Regions from separate parts of the Nonomuraea coxensis DSM 45129 genome, predicted to be linked through region 2. Evidence: riboswitches for the same ligand, from Rfam matches in the RefSeq annotation. Region 2 holds a riboswitch; the other holds the start of a gene.
The links. A riboswitch is a leader RNA that binds a small molecule or an ion and turns the genes downstream of it on or off. The one in region 2 is predicted to bind thiamine pyrophosphate.

Region 1: another riboswitch for thiamine pyrophosphate. It lies ahead of Nocox_RS00635 (purine-cytosine permease family protein); the one in region 2 lies ahead of thiO (glycine oxidase ThiO).

The regions. Positions count from the first base shown of each region.
Region 1 covers NZ_CP068985.1:127,719-134,743, forward strand. The annotation lists gene Nocox_RS00615 (LCP family protein) at 1-1,257, shown strand, start outside; gene Nocox_RS00620 (GOLPH3/VPS74 family protein) at 1,280-1,960, opposite strand; gene Nocox_RS00625 (Fpg/Nei family DNA glycosylase) at 2,031-2,909, shown strand; gene Nocox_RS00630 (rhodanese-like domain-containing protein) at 2,936-3,259, shown strand; TPP riboswitch at 3,324-3,439, shown strand; gene Nocox_RS00635 (purine-cytosine permease family protein) at 3,430-4,773, shown strand; gene Nocox_RS00640 (methylated-DNA--[protein]-cysteine S-methyltransferase) at 4,739-5,308, opposite strand; gene Nocox_RS00645 (sensor histidine kinase) at 5,396-7,025, shown strand, end outside.
Region 2 covers NZ_CP068985.1:3,222,100-3,229,124, reverse strand. The annotation lists gene Nocox_RS15045 (polyprenyl synthetase family protein) at 1-90, shown strand, start outside; gene thiE (thiamine phosphate synthase) at 221-859, opposite strand; gene Nocox_RS15035 (Rv2175c family DNA-binding protein) at 837-1,214, opposite strand; gene Nocox_RS15030 (NAD(P)/FAD-dependent oxidoreductase) at 1,245-2,408, opposite strand; TPP riboswitch at 2,490-2,606, shown strand; gene thiO (glycine oxidase ThiO) at 2,594-3,715, shown strand; gene thiS (sulfur carrier protein ThiS) at 3,712-3,912, shown strand; gene Nocox_RS15015 (thiazole synthase) at 3,953-4,660, shown strand; gene Nocox_RS15010 (Stk1 family PASTA domain-containing Ser/Thr kinase) at 4,813-6,942, shown strand; gene alc (allantoicase) at 6,998-7,025, opposite strand, start outside.

The DNA.
Region 1 (7,025 bases), 3.1 Mb from region 2:
CGCCCGCTGCCGCCGAGGCCGGACGACGGTCTGCGCTCGGGCGGCGCTCCCGCCCACCAGACGCCGCCCCTGAGAGGGGCGAACGCTCCCACTCACAAGCTTCCCACCGTCCCGCCGGCACCGGGGACGCCCTCTCCCCGCGCCGCGGACGAGGGCGCTCCGCCGCAGGGGCGCTCGCGCGTCTACGGGCGGGAACGTTCCGGCGGCGGCCCGGTCCGGCCGCTGCGCTCGCCGTCCGGGGGGAGCGGCGGACCGCCGGAGCAGGGCCGCGGCGGGCCCTCCAGGGCGCCGCGCAGGCGGCCGTCCGGCCGGCTCATCGTCAAGATCATCGCGGCGGCCCTGGTGGCGCTGCTGGTGACGGGCGTGGGCCTGCTCTTCTGGATCGACTCGCGGCTCACCGGCATCGAGGGCGTGCTCGACGACTACGAGGGCCGTCCCGACGACACCCCCGGCACCAACTGGCTGCTGGTCGGCTCCGACAGCCGCAAGGGCCTCTCGGCCCGCGAGCGGAAGAAGCTGGCGACCGGGCGGGCCGTCGGGCAGCGTACGGACTCGATGATGCTGCTGCACATCCCCGACGGCGGCGACAAGCCCACGCTGGTCAGCCTGCCGCGCGACTCCGCCGTCACCATCCCCGGCAGGGGCCGCGACAAGCTCAACTCCGCCTACGCCTTCGGCGGGCCCAAGCTGCTCGTCCGCACCGTGGAGACCGTCACCGGCATCCACGTCGACAACTACATGGAGATCGGGTTCGCCGGGTTCGTGGACATCGTGGACGCGGTCGGCGGGGTCGAGATCAACGTACGGGCCGCCGTCGACGACCCCAAGGCCGGGCTCAAGCTGAAGAAGGGCACCCAGGTGCTCAACGGCTCCCAGGCTCTCGGCTACGTACGCACCAGGAAGGGCGGCCTGCTGCCCGACTTCGAGCGGACCAAGCGGCAGCGGCAGTTCCTCGGCGCGGTCGTGAAGAAGGCGGCCAGCCCCGGCGTGCTGCTCAACCCGTTCACGTCGATCCCGCTGGCCATGAGCGCCACCGACGCCGTCGAGGTCGACACGGGCACGGGCGTGTTCGACATGCTGTCGCTCGGGCTGTCGATGGGCGACAGCCCGGTGACGACCGTGGTGCCCTTCGGCGGGGAGGAGAGCGTGCCGAGCGGCGGCACGGCGATCAAGTGGGACCGCACCAAGGCGCTGGCCCTGTTCGACGCGCTCAAGGAGGACCGGCCGGTGCCGAAGGACGTGATCGACGCCAACTGAGGCCGCCCTGCCGGTCGGCCGGTCAGCCGCCGCCGCCGGCGGTGGCCGCGACCGTGGCGGCGGTGATCGCGGTGACGGTGGCGGCGTTGATGGAGGCGATCGTCCTGGCCACCGCGTCGCCCGCCCAGGCGCCCTCGGAGATCTCCTTCACGCGCTCCTTGCTCGCCCCGGGGAACGCCTTGCGGTCGAGCTTGGCCGCGTGCATGACCGCGATCAGGGCGGCGGTGCGGGCGTCGGGGTCCGCGCCGCCGAGCACGCTCGCCACCCGCTCCCTGACCTCGGCCTCCACGCCGGGGTCGGCCTCCGGCCAGCGCGTGACGGGGAAGAGGCCGAGCACCTTGCCCCGCTGCTCGGTCAGCACCCCGGCCTCGGCGAGCCTGGTCAGCAGGCGCGTCCGCAGCTTGGACGACTGCAGGCGCTGCACCCACCAGGCGGGCTTGCGCTCCTTGTGTTCTCCGGCGACGCGGCTCAGCACGGCCTTCAGCTCGTCGTCCAGTTCGTCATCCGGCTCGTCGTCGCCGAGCGGTGCGGTGCCGGTGAGGACGAGCTTCTTGTCCGACAACTCGACGCGGCCTTCGACGGCGAGCTCGGCGAGGAGCGCGCCGGCCAGCGCGGGGTCGAGCTGCATGGTGCTGATGAGCTGCTTGCCCTCGTCCTCGCTGTAGGCGAGCAGGAGGAGTTCTTCGGCGATCGTCACCTTCATGCCCCGACACTAATCGCCCGGCGCTTTCCACAGGCTGTGGATGGTCCGGTGCGCACCGTACGCTGGGGGCATGCCGGAACTTCCCGAAGTGGAGTCTCTGGCCCACTTCCTGCGCGAAAGGGCGGTGGGCCGGTCCATCATGGCCGTCGACGTGGTCGGCATCCAGGCGCTCAAGACGTTCGATCCGCCGGTCACGGCGCTCGGCGGGCTGACCGTGACCGGGGTGGCGAGGCACGGCAAGTTCCTCGACCTCGACTGCGACGGGCTGCACCTGGTCATCCATCTGGCGCGGGCCGGATGGCTGCGCTGGCGCGACGACCTGTCGGGGGCCAGGCCGGTGCGGCCGGGCAAGGGCCCGCTCGCGGCTCGGGTGCGCTTCGCGCCGGACGACGAGGGCCTGGCGCCGGGGTTCGAGCTGACGGAGGCGGGGACGCAGAAGCGGCTCGCCATCTATGTCACGAAAAATCCGGACGAGGTGCCCGGTGTCGCCGCGCTCGGCCCCGACCCCCTCGACCCGGCCTTCACCGTGGACGCGCTGAAGCGCATCGTGGGCGGCAACCGTACGCAGATCAAGGGCCTGCTCCGCGACCAGAAGATCATCGCGGGGATCGGCAACGCCTACTCCGACGAGGTGCTGCACGCGGCGCGGATGTCCCCGTTCAAGATCGCTGGAACGCTGACCGACGCGCAGGTCGCCGACCTGCACGAGGCCATCGTCACCACGCTCGCCGACGCCGTCGAGCGGGCGCACGGCCTCGCGGCCAAGGACCTCAAGGCGGAGAAGAAGTCGGGCCTTCGCGTGCACAACCGGGCGGGGCAGCCCTGCGACGTGTGCGGCGACACGATCCGCGAGGTGTCGTTCGCCGACTCCTCGCTGCAGTACTGCCCCACCTGCCAGACGGGCGGCAAGCCGCTGGCCGACCGGCGCATGTCCAAGCTGCTCAAATGACCTCGCGCGGGCGGGACAATGGAAGCATGACTGTTCCTGAGACCGAGGCCGGCGCGGTTCCCGCTGACGCCTATCTGCTCGACGTGCGCGAGCAGGACGAATGGCTCGCGGGCCACGCGCCGCACGCCGTGCACATCCCCATGACCCAGATCCAGGGCCGGGTCGGGGAGATCCCGGCCGACCGCACCGTCTACGTCGTCTGCCGGGTCGGCGGCCGGTCGCTGCAGGTCGCGGCCTGGCTCAACCAGCTCGGGCGCGACGCCGTCAACGTCGGCGGCGGCATGCAGTCGTGGGAGGCCGCGCGCCTGCCCATGGTGAGCGAGACGGGCCAGGAGCCGTTCGTGGCCTGATCGGCCGGAGACGATCCTCATATGGCGCTTTCGACGCCATTGGGGCATCATGAGGGCGAAAACTGCAGATTGTCGCGGGAGCTCGGGGTTCGCCGGGCTGAGAGGGCAGCTTTCCAGCCGCTGCCGACCGCCTGAACCTGTCCGGGTAATGCCGGCGTAGGGAGCGTGCGATGGCGCAGGTCGCCGACGAAGTCCCCCTGACCCTCGACGGCGCGTCGCCGAAGACGCTGGGCGTCCTCGACCAGGGCGCCCTCTGGGCCAACCTCGGTGTCAGCCTCCTCGGCTTCTCCGGGGCGCTGTTCCTGCTCGACCCCCTCGGCAACGCTCCGCTCAGCCTGGCGGCCGCGCTCGTCGCGGCGCTGGTCGGCAGCCTCATCGGCACCGCCATGGTGGGCCTGTCCGCCGTCCCGGGAACGCAGACCGGGCAGCCCGCCATGGTGCTGCTGCGCGGGCTGTTCGGGGCGAGGATCTCCTACGTCCCCACGGTGCTGAACATCGTCCAGATGCTCGGCTGGGGGGCGTTCGAGCTGTGGGTGATCGCCAAGGCCGCCACCGCGATCTTCGGCGGGGTGCCGTACCAGGTGTGGGTGATCGCCGCCGGGGTGCTCACCACCGCGCTGACGATCTGGCCGCTCGGCTCGATCCGGCTGCTGCGCCGCTACGTCACGGCCGGCGTGATCGTCTCGATGCTCTGGTTCACGTGGTTCTTCCTGAACGAGGCCCCCACGCACGCCGGCGGCTCGTGGACCGCCTTCCCCGCCGCCGTCGACTACGTGATCGCCCTGTCGGTCTCCTGGGTGCCGATGGCCGCCGACTTCGCCCGGCACTCCCGCTCCAGCCGGGCCGCGTTCACCGGCGTCGTCGGCGGCTACACGCTGGCCCAGGTCGCCTGCCTGGGGCTCGGCGTGTACGCGGTCGCCATCGCCGGCTCCGCCGCCGTCACCGCCGACAGCACGGCGGTCTTCGCGCCGTTCGTGGCGGCGCCGCTCGGCGCGCTGTTCTTCGGCATCCTGGTGCTGCGCGAGACCGACCAGTCGTTCGCGAACGTCTACTCGACCACCATGTCCCTGCAGAACCTCATGCCGCGCGTGGACCGGCGGGTGTTCTCGGTCGCGATCGGCGTGCTGACCGTCGCCATCGCCCTGGTCGTGGACGTGACCTCCTACGGCGCGTTCCTCGGCGTGATCGGCGCGGTCTTCGTGCCGATGTTCGCCGTGCTGGCCGTCGACTACTTCGTCTTCGCCCGCGCCGGCTCCTGGAACACCGCCGAGGACGCCCCCTCGCGCCGGAGCATGCTGGTGCCGTGGGCGCTCGGCTTCGTCGCCTACTGGCTGACCACCTCGACGCCCACCGTCGCCGCCTGGGACGGGATCTGGGCGGGCCTTCGCGACGCGATCGGCTTCACCCGCCAGCCGTGGATGAACGGCGCGCTCGGCGCGGCCCTGGTGGCGGCGCTGGTGACGCTGCTCGCCGGGGCTCTCACGGCCCGATCGAGGCGCGCCGTTCGACGTTGAGCAGGTGCTGCTTGGCGGCGACGCCCCCCGCGTAGTCGCCGAGCGCGCCGTCCTCGCGCACCACCCGGTGGCAGGGGACGATCACGCAGAGGGGGTTGGAGGCCAGCGCGTTGCCGATCGCCCGCAGCGCGCGCGGCCGGCCGATGCTCTCGCCGATGCTCTCCAGCGTCGTGGTCGTGCCGTAGGGGACCGCCATCGTCTTCTGCAGCACCGTGCGCGCGAACGGCGTGGCGAGCGCCAGGTCGACCGGCGTGGCGAAGGCCCGCAGCCGGCCCGAGAAGTAGGCGTCCAGCTCTCTCCGCAGCGGGTCGAGGCGTCGCGGGTCGGGGCCGATGAAGCGGCCCACGCTCCGGCTGATCAGCTCGAAGACGTCGTTCTCCGGCTCGAAGGAGCAGGCCACGGCGCCCTTGCCGGTCACCGCCAGCACCAGCCGGCCCACGGCTCCGTCGTAGGTGCCGAACGCGATGTCCGGTGAGTCCCCCCGGTAGGTGCTGGAGGTCACGCGCAGCAGGGCGTCCAGTTCGCCGCTCGTCATGCCCTCGCCCCTCCCGGAATTGTCGTGACCGCAGCGTATCGGACGGATCGCCCGACGCACCCACCGCGCCACGTGCACTATGGAGGAGTGGGGGACCAATGGGCCGGTAGTGACGACGAGATCGCCCGCGCGGTGCTCGCCAGCTCGCCCAACGCCGTCGTGGCGGTCGACAGGGACCAGACCGTGCTGGTCTGGAACGAGGCGGCCGAGCGGCTGTTCGGCTGGACGGCCGCCGAGATGCTGGGTCGCCGGGCGCCGATCGTCCCGGCGGAGCTGACCGCCGAGCACAACGCGGCGCTGGAGCGCGTACGGACCGGCGGCCAGGTGTCGGTGCGGACCAAGCGGCTCGACAGCGCCGGCGACCTCCTCGACGTGCGGGTGGACATCAGCGCGCTGCGGCTCGGCAGCGCCGTCGCCGGCTACGTGTGCGTGCACCACCTGACCAGGGCCGACCAGGTCGCGAAGGACCGCATGGCGCGCCGGGCCAGGCTCGTGCGCCGGCTGACCGACGTGGTCGGCGACATCAACTCCGACCTGGAGCTTTCGGCCGTGCTCGACCGCATCTCGGCCAGCCTGACCGAGCTGACCGGGGCCGACGCGGGCGGGTTCGTGCTCATCGAGGGGGAGCGGCTGCGGCTGGTGAGCACGTACCAGTTGCCGGACGGCCTCCGCGGCACCACCACCGACCTGCGGACGAGCCTCGTGGACCGGCTCTTACGCACGGGCAGGACCGTCATGCTGGAGTCGAGCGGGCTCGACGACCTCGTGTGGGCCCGGCTGGACGGCCTGCACACGATCGCGCTCGGCCTGGCCGCGGTCGGCGGCCGGCCCTACGGAGCGCTCTACGCGCTGTTCGCCAGGAGCACCCCGGGCCACCTGGAGCTGGAGCTGCTGGAGCTGCTGGCCGGGCACGCGGGCATCGCGGTCGGCAACGCCGTCGCCTACCAGGAGGCGGTGCGGCAGCGGGCCCACGAGCGGGCCGTGTTCGACGCGAGCGCCGACGGCATCGCCGTGCTCGACGAGGCCGGGCGGGTCGTGCGCTGGAACCCGGCCGCCGCCGAGATCACCGCGATCCCCCCGGAGGCCGTGCTCGGCGGGCCGCCGCCGTTCCCGCTGCCCGCGCCGGGCGAGAAGCTCACCTTCCAGCTGGAGACCGGGCGGTGGCTGGACGTGGTGGGCGCGCGGATCGAGGAGACCGGCGAGGTCGTGGTCGACTTCCGCGACGTCACCCGGGCCAAGGAGCTGGAGGAGGCCAAGGACCTGTTCCTCGCGACCACCAGCCACGAGCTGCGCACGCCGATCACGATCGTGCGGGGCTTCGCCTCGACGCTCGACGCCCGCTGGGACAAGCTCGGCGACCTGGAGCGGCGCGCGGCCGTGCACACGATCGCCGAGCGGGCCAGGTCGCTCGGCCAGCTCATGGACCACCTGCTGCTCGGCGCGCGGGCCGGGGCGGACGAGCTGAAGGTGCGCATCGAGGAGTTCGACCTGGCCGAGCGCATCCACGTGGCCACGCTGGGGCTGCCCGTGCTGTCGGACCGGCACCGGGTGGAGGTCGCGATCGGCGGCGAGCTGCCGTACGTGCTGGGCGACGCGCTCGCCACGGACATCGTGCTCGGGCAGCTTCTGGAGAACGCCTTCAAGTACTCGCCCAAGGGCGGGCTGATCACGGTGGGGGCGTGGCCGGAGGACGACAACGTGGTCGTCGTGGTGGACG
Region 2 (7,025 bases):
CTGGACGCGCTCGGCCGGGCCCCGGTCACGGAGGAGGCGCGGGCGGCCCTGAAGGACCTCGCGATCGCCGCCACCTCCCGCACCACCTGACCGGCCACACCCCGCGCCACTCGACCGGCCACGCCCCGCGCCGCCTTACCGGCCGCCGGGCCTTTTCCGCTCCCGGCATGGGAGCGCCGCCCCACCGGACGGTGGGGCGGCGCGAGGGTCGGATGGTCGGTCAGGCCGCGGCGAGGCGCTTGGCGAACTCCGCCGCCGCCGCGCCGGGATCGTCGGCCTCGGTGATGGCGCGCACGACGACGACCCGGCGCACGCCGTACGACAGGACCTCGTCGAGGTTGCCGAGGTCGATGCCGCCGATGCCGAACCACGGCCGCGCCTCGCCCAGCGACGCCGCGTGCCGCAGCAGCGACGGGCCGGGGGCCGGGCGGCCCGGCTTGGTCGGCGTGGGCCAGACGGGCCCGCAGCAGAAGTAGTCGACGCCCTCCTCCACGGCCGCGGCGGAAGCCTCGGCGGCGGAGTGGGTGGACCGTCCGATGACGAAGTCGTCGCCGAGTATCTCTCGCGCGACCGTCAACGGAAGGTCGTCCTGCCCCAGGTGGAGCACGTCGGGCCGGGCGGCGTAGGCGATGTCCGCCCGGTCGTTGACCGCCAGCAGTTTGCCGTGCCGGTCGCAGGCGTCGCGGAAGACGTCGAGGAGGGCGAGTTCTTCGCGGGCCTCCAGTCCCTTCTCCCGCAGCTGGATGATGTCCACGCCGCCCGCCAGCACCGTGTCGAGGAACTGCGCCAGGTCGCCGCGGTCGCGGCGGCCGTCGGTGCAGAGATAGAGGCGGGCGTCAGAAAGCGAGGGCTTGGGCACGCCGCTTGACCTCGGTGTGACGGCCGGCCCTGATCGCCTCGACGGGCGAGCCTGGCAGGGAGTCGTCGGGGGTGAAGAGCCAGCGCAGGGACTCGGCGTCGTCGTAGCCGGCGTCCCGCAGCACGGTCAGGGTGCCCGGCAGGCCCTTCATCACGTCCTTCCCGTCGAGGAACACCGCGGGCACCTGTGGGGACCCGCCGCCCTCCCGGCGGACGCCGAGGAGCTTGTGATCCTTGAGGAGCTGCTTGGCCCGCCCGATCGGGAGATCCAGGCGCTTGGCCACTTCGGGGAGCGTGAGCCACTCGCTGACGAGCTGGTCGGTCTCCCGGTCGATCTGTGCAACATAAAGCGTCACGGAACCACAACTACCACATGCCGTGCTTGCTCAAACAACACAATCCCGTAGGGGTACTTCTGGATCTACCAGGCGTTCCGCGTCCAGCCGGGAGCCCGCGCCGATGATACGGCGGCCCTGGACGAGGTCTCGCGGCCGGTCCACGGCGAACACGGCGGCGAGAGTGTCGTCGCCCCTCAGCCATACGGCGGACCACTTGCCCTCGGGGCCGCCGCGGTAGAGCAGCCGCTCGCCCGCGGGGTGGTGGCCGGCGTACTGGACCATGTGCCCGAACTGCTCCGACCAGAAGTAGGGGACCGGGTCGTAGACGGCGTCCTCGCCGAGCAGGCTCGCGGCGGCGACCTCGGGGGCGTTGAGCGCGGTGTCCCAGTGCTCGACCCGCAGCCGGTCCTGGAAGCGGCGCGACCACCAGGCGGCGCAGTCGCCCACCGCGACCGTGCCGGGCAGCGAGGCGCGCAGGTGCTCGTCCACGACGACGCCGTTGTGCAGGTCGAGGTCGGCGTCGGCCAGCCACTGGACGGCCGGGCGCACGCCGATGCCGGCGACGACCACGTGCGCGTCCAGGAACTCGCCGCCGACCAGCTCGACGCCGCCCTCCTCGACGGAGTGGACCATGGCGCCGAGACGCAGGTCGATGCCGTCGTACCAGCGTGCGGTGCGGGCGCCGATCTCCGCGCCGACGGCGAGGGCGAGCGGCGCGGGGCCGGCCTCGACCACCGTGACCACGCAGCCGGCGCGGCGGGCGGCCGTGGCCACCTCGGCTCCCACCCAGCCCGCGCCGACGACCACGACGCGGGCGCCGGGGACGAGCGCGGCGCGCAGCTCGTGGGCGTCGTCGAGGGTGCGCAGGACGTGCTGGGGGCCGTCTCCGGGCAGCCGGACCGGGTCGGCGCCGGTGGCGATGACCAGCCCGTCGAAGCGGAGCTCGCCCTCGGTGGTCTCGACGGCGCCCGGCCGCAGCGCGGTGGCGGACACCCCGGGTCGGAAGGCGACGCGCAGCGCGGCGAGGTCGGTGTCGACGAACGTCGTGTCGGACTCGCCGAGCAGCACGCTCTTGGTCAGGGGCGGGCGATCGTAGGGGCGGTGGCGTTCCCGCCCGACGAGGGTGATCCTGCCGCCGAATCCGCGCCCGCGCAGCGCCTCGACCGTGCGTACGCCGGCCAGGCCCGCTCCCACCACCACGACATGGTCCACGACCAAGACCATAGACGGGTACGGGGCCCGGCGGCGAAGGGGGTCGTGCCTGGAGCCGCCGGGGACGTCGTAGGGTGGGGGCGTAAGACGCGCGGGAGTCCGGCCGTGACCGGGCTGAGAGGAAGGCTGCGTCGGGCCTTCGACCGCAAGACACCTGATCCGGATCATGCCGGCGAAGGGAGCGCATGGTGGAGGTCATCGTCGGCGGCGGGATCGTCGGGCTGTCGGTCGCGTGGCGGCTGGCGCGGGCGGGGCGGCCGGTCACCGTGGTCGACCCCGATCCCGCGGGCGGGGCTTCGCACGCGGCGGCGGGCATGCTGGCGCCGGTCAGCGAGGTGACCTACACCGAGGAGCCGCTGCTGCGGCTCGGGCTCGCGTCGCTGCGCCGCTGGCCGGCCTTCGCCGCCGAGCTGGCCGCCGACGCGGGGCTGCCCGAGGGGGCGGGCGGGGTGGACCTGCGCGCCGAGGGCACGCTCGACGTGGCGTTCGGGGCCGACGACCTCGCGGCGCTGGACGAGCTGGCCGCGTTCATGGACAAGCTGGGGCTGCCGGTGGAGCGGCTGACCGGGCGCGAGTGCCGCCGCCTGGAGCCCATGCTGGCGCCGTCGGTGCGCGGCGGCCTGCTGGCCTCCGGGGACGCCTGGGTGGACCCGCGCCGCGTGACGGCGGCGCTGCTGACCGCACTGGAACGGCGGGCCGTGCCGATCGTCCGCACCCGGGTCACCGAGCTGCTGCGCGAGGACGGGGCTGCTGGGCGGGTCGTGGGGGTGCGGCTGGAGGGGGGCGCGGAGCTTGCGGCCACGACGGTGGTGCTGGCGGCCGGGGCCTGGAGCGCCGGGCTGGCCGGGGTGCCGGTGCGGCCGGTCAAGGGGCAGATCCTGCGCCTGCGCTCGCCGCAGCCGCTGCTGACCCGGTGCGTACGCGGCTCCGTGCACGGCTCGTCCGTCTACCTCGTCCCCCGGGGCGACGGCGAGCTGGTGGTCGGCGCGACCCAGGAGGAGCTGGGCTTCGACACCCGGGTGACCGCGGGCGGCCTGTACGAGCTGCTGCGCGACGCCAGGGAGCTGGTGCCGGGCGTGACCGAGCTGGAGCTGGCCGACGTGGTGGCGGGCCTGCGCCCCGGCACGCCGGACAACGTGCCGATCGTCGGGCCGGCGGGTGACGGGCTGGTGCTCGCCACCGGCCACCACCGGGGCGGTGTGCTGCTCGCGCCCCTCACGGCGGCCCTGGTGGCCGGGGAGGCGGGCGGCGAGGAGGGCGGGCCGGCGGCGTTGTGCTCGCCGGCGAGATTTGGAGAGATCGCATGATGGTGCAGATCAACGGGGCCGCGCACGAGGTCGCCGACGGCACGACCGTGGCGCAGGCCGTACGGGCCCTGACGGCGGCGACCACCGGGGTCGCCGTGGCGGTCAACGACGAGGTGGTCACGCGCGGCGCCTGGGAGACCACGGCGCTGCGCGAGCGCGACCGCGTGGAGGTGCTGACGGCGGTGCAGGGTGGATGATCTGATCATCGCCGGGGAGAAGTTCTCCTCCCGGCTCATCATGGGCACCGGCGGCGCCCCCTCGCTGGAGGTGCTCGACCAGGCGCTGGCGGCGTCCGGCACCGAGCTGACCACGGTGGCGATGCGCCGGCTCGACCCGCGCGCCCGCGGCTCGGTGCTCGACGTGCTGCGCGAGCGCGACATCAAGGTGCTGCCCAACACGGCCGGCTGCTTCACCGCGGGCGACGCCGTGCTGACGGCCCGCCTGGCCAGGGAGGCCCTCGGCACGAACTGGGTCAAGCTGGAGGTCATCGCCGACGAGCGGACGCTGCTGCCGGACCCCATCGAGACGTTCGACGCGGCCGAGCGGCTGGTGGCCGACGGGTTCGTGGTGCTCCCGTACATCGGGGACGACCCGGCGCTGGCCCGGCGGATGGAGCAGGCGGGCTGCGCGGCGGTGATGCCCCTGGGCGCGCCGATCGGGTCAGGGCTCGGCATCCGCAACCCGCACAACATCGAGCTGATCGTGGAGGCCGCGTCGGTGCCGGTGATCCTCGACGCGGGGATCGGCACGGCCAGCGACGCCGCGCTCGCGATGGAGCTCGGCTGCGACGCGGTGCTGCTGGCCACGGCGGTCACCCGCGCCCAGCGGCCCGACCTGATGGCGGCGGCCATGAGGGCGGCGGTGACGGCCGGGCGGCAGGCGCGGCAGGCGGGGCGCATCCCGCGCCGCCGCTACGCCGAGGCGTCCTCCCCCATGGCCCCCTGACTCCCCCGTGACCTCCTGACGCGCGGGACGCGCGGGACGCGCGGGGCACGCCGGAGCTCGCGGGGCTCCGGCGCGTTCCAGGGGGCACGGCTCGGCATCGGTTTCGGGCGGCTGGGCCCTGCCGGTGCCAAAACGCCCGTAAACTCAGCCGGGTGGATACGACGACTGCGGACCCTCTGGTCGGGCGGCTCCTCGATGGACGCTATCGCATCGAGAGCCGGATCGCCCGGGGCGGTATGGCGACCGTCTACCTGGCGCTCGACGTCCGGCTGGACCGGACCGTCGCGCTGAAGGTCATGCACCGCTCGCTCGCCGAGGACCCCGCGTTCGTCAGGAGGTTCATCGGCGAGGCGAAGTCGGTGGCCAGTCTCTCCCATCCCAACGTCGTGCACGTCTTCGACCAGGGCACCGACAACGACGTCGTCTACCTGTCGATGGAGTACGTGCCGGGCCGCACGCTCCGCGACGTCCTGCGCGAGCGCGGCCGGCTGCCCGCCCGCGAGGCGCTGGAGATCCTGATCCCGGTGCTGGCCGCCCTCGGCGCCGCCCACCAGGCCGGCATGGTGCACCGCGACGTCAAGCCGGAAAACGTCCTGATGACCGACGACGGGCGGGTCAAGGTCGTGGACTTCGGCCTGGCCAAGGCCATCGAGGCGACCAACCAGACGCGCACCGGCGTGATGATCGGCACGATCGGCTACATGGCGCCCGAGCAGGTGCTCACGGGCGCGGCCGACGTGCGCAGCGACGTCTACGCGGCCGGCATCATGCTGTTCGAGCTGGTGACCGGGCAGCAGCCCTACGACGGCGAGACACCGATGTCGGTCGCCTACCGGCACGTGCACGACACGGTGCCGCCGCCGTCGGCGCTGGTGCCCGACGTGCCGCCGCTGATCGACACGCTGGTGGCGCAGGCGACCGCGCGCGAGCCGCACGACCGGCCCAAGGACGCCACGGCCCTGCTGGTGGCGGCGGTCGACGCGCACCGCATGCTGCCGCGCACCACGATCCCGCCGACGCCGCAGGCGCAGCCGTACGGGCGGGCGCCGGGTTCAGGCCCGGTGCCGTTCCCCGGCTCGGGCGCGATGACGGGCCCGGGCGCCGCGGCGGGCTCAGGGGCTCAGACGGTCTCCGGCGCGATGCCGGGCCAGCTGTCCGGCCCGATGTCCGGCCCGATGTCCGGCGCCGTGTCCGGGGCGATGCCGGGCCCGATGGCCGGGTCAGGGGCGCGGTTCCGCCCGCAGCCGCCGTCCCAGCCCAACGACCGCACGGCCGTGCACGCGGCCCCGTCGATGCCGCAGGACGCCCCCGCGCACACGCTCATCCAGCCGCGCGTCGAGGTGCCCGAGCCGTCGCGGCGGCGCGGGTTCCGGCCCAACTGGTTCCTGGTGGGGCTGGCCGCCGTCATGGTCGTCGCCATCGCGCTGACCGGGTGGTTCTTCGCCCAGCCCGACTACGTCCGGGTGCCCAGCCTGGTCGGCAAGAACATGGTGCTGGCCGAGCAGAGCGCGGTCAACGGCGGTTTCAAGGTCAAGACGGCTCCTGGCCAGTACTCCGAGAAGACCGCCGAGGGCCTGGTGCTGGCCATGGAGCCGGTCGCCGGCACCGAGGTCGAGCAGGGCAGCACGATCACGCTGACGCCCTCGCTCGGCCCCAAGCGCGTGGTCGTGCCCAACGTCACCGGCATGACCGGCAACGACGCCCGCGCCGCGCTCGCCAAGGAGGGGCTCACCCCGGGCTCGGTGAAGCGCCTGCCCAACACGCAGGTCGAGCGCGACAAGGTGATCCGCTCCTCGCCGCAGGTGGGCGAGAAGGTCAAGGAGGGCGCGCGGGTCGACATCTTCGTCAGCGCCGGCCTGGTGATGCCCGACGTCAGCGGCATGCCGAAGGACGAGGCCGCCGCCTACCTCGGGCAGCAGGGCTTCCAGGTGCAGGTCCAGGAGGTGGACGACGACGCCGAGCCGTGCACGGTCATCGCCCAGGTGCCGAAGGCCAAGTCCGAGGTCGACGGGGGCGCGCAGGTGATGGTCACGGTGGCGCGCTGCCAGACCGACTTCTGGCAGTGGTTCGGCCAGGGCGACGCCCAGGCCCGCGACGACCAGCAGCTCGCCCTCGTCCCCCAGGTGATCGGCAAGAACGTCAACGACGCCCGCCGCGACCTGGAGGCGCAGGGCTTCAAGGTGCAGGTCCACCGGCTGGGCAACCGCGGCGTGGTGCAGTTCCAGCGCCCGCTGCCCAACAGCGAGCGCCCGGCCGGGTCCACCGTCCACCTCTGGCAGTGACCCCCGGCCGGCGGGACGGCGGCCGGGACGCTCGGCAGCCGGACGGCCACCGCGGTCAGGGCGTCAGGTGTCCGTGGAGGCGG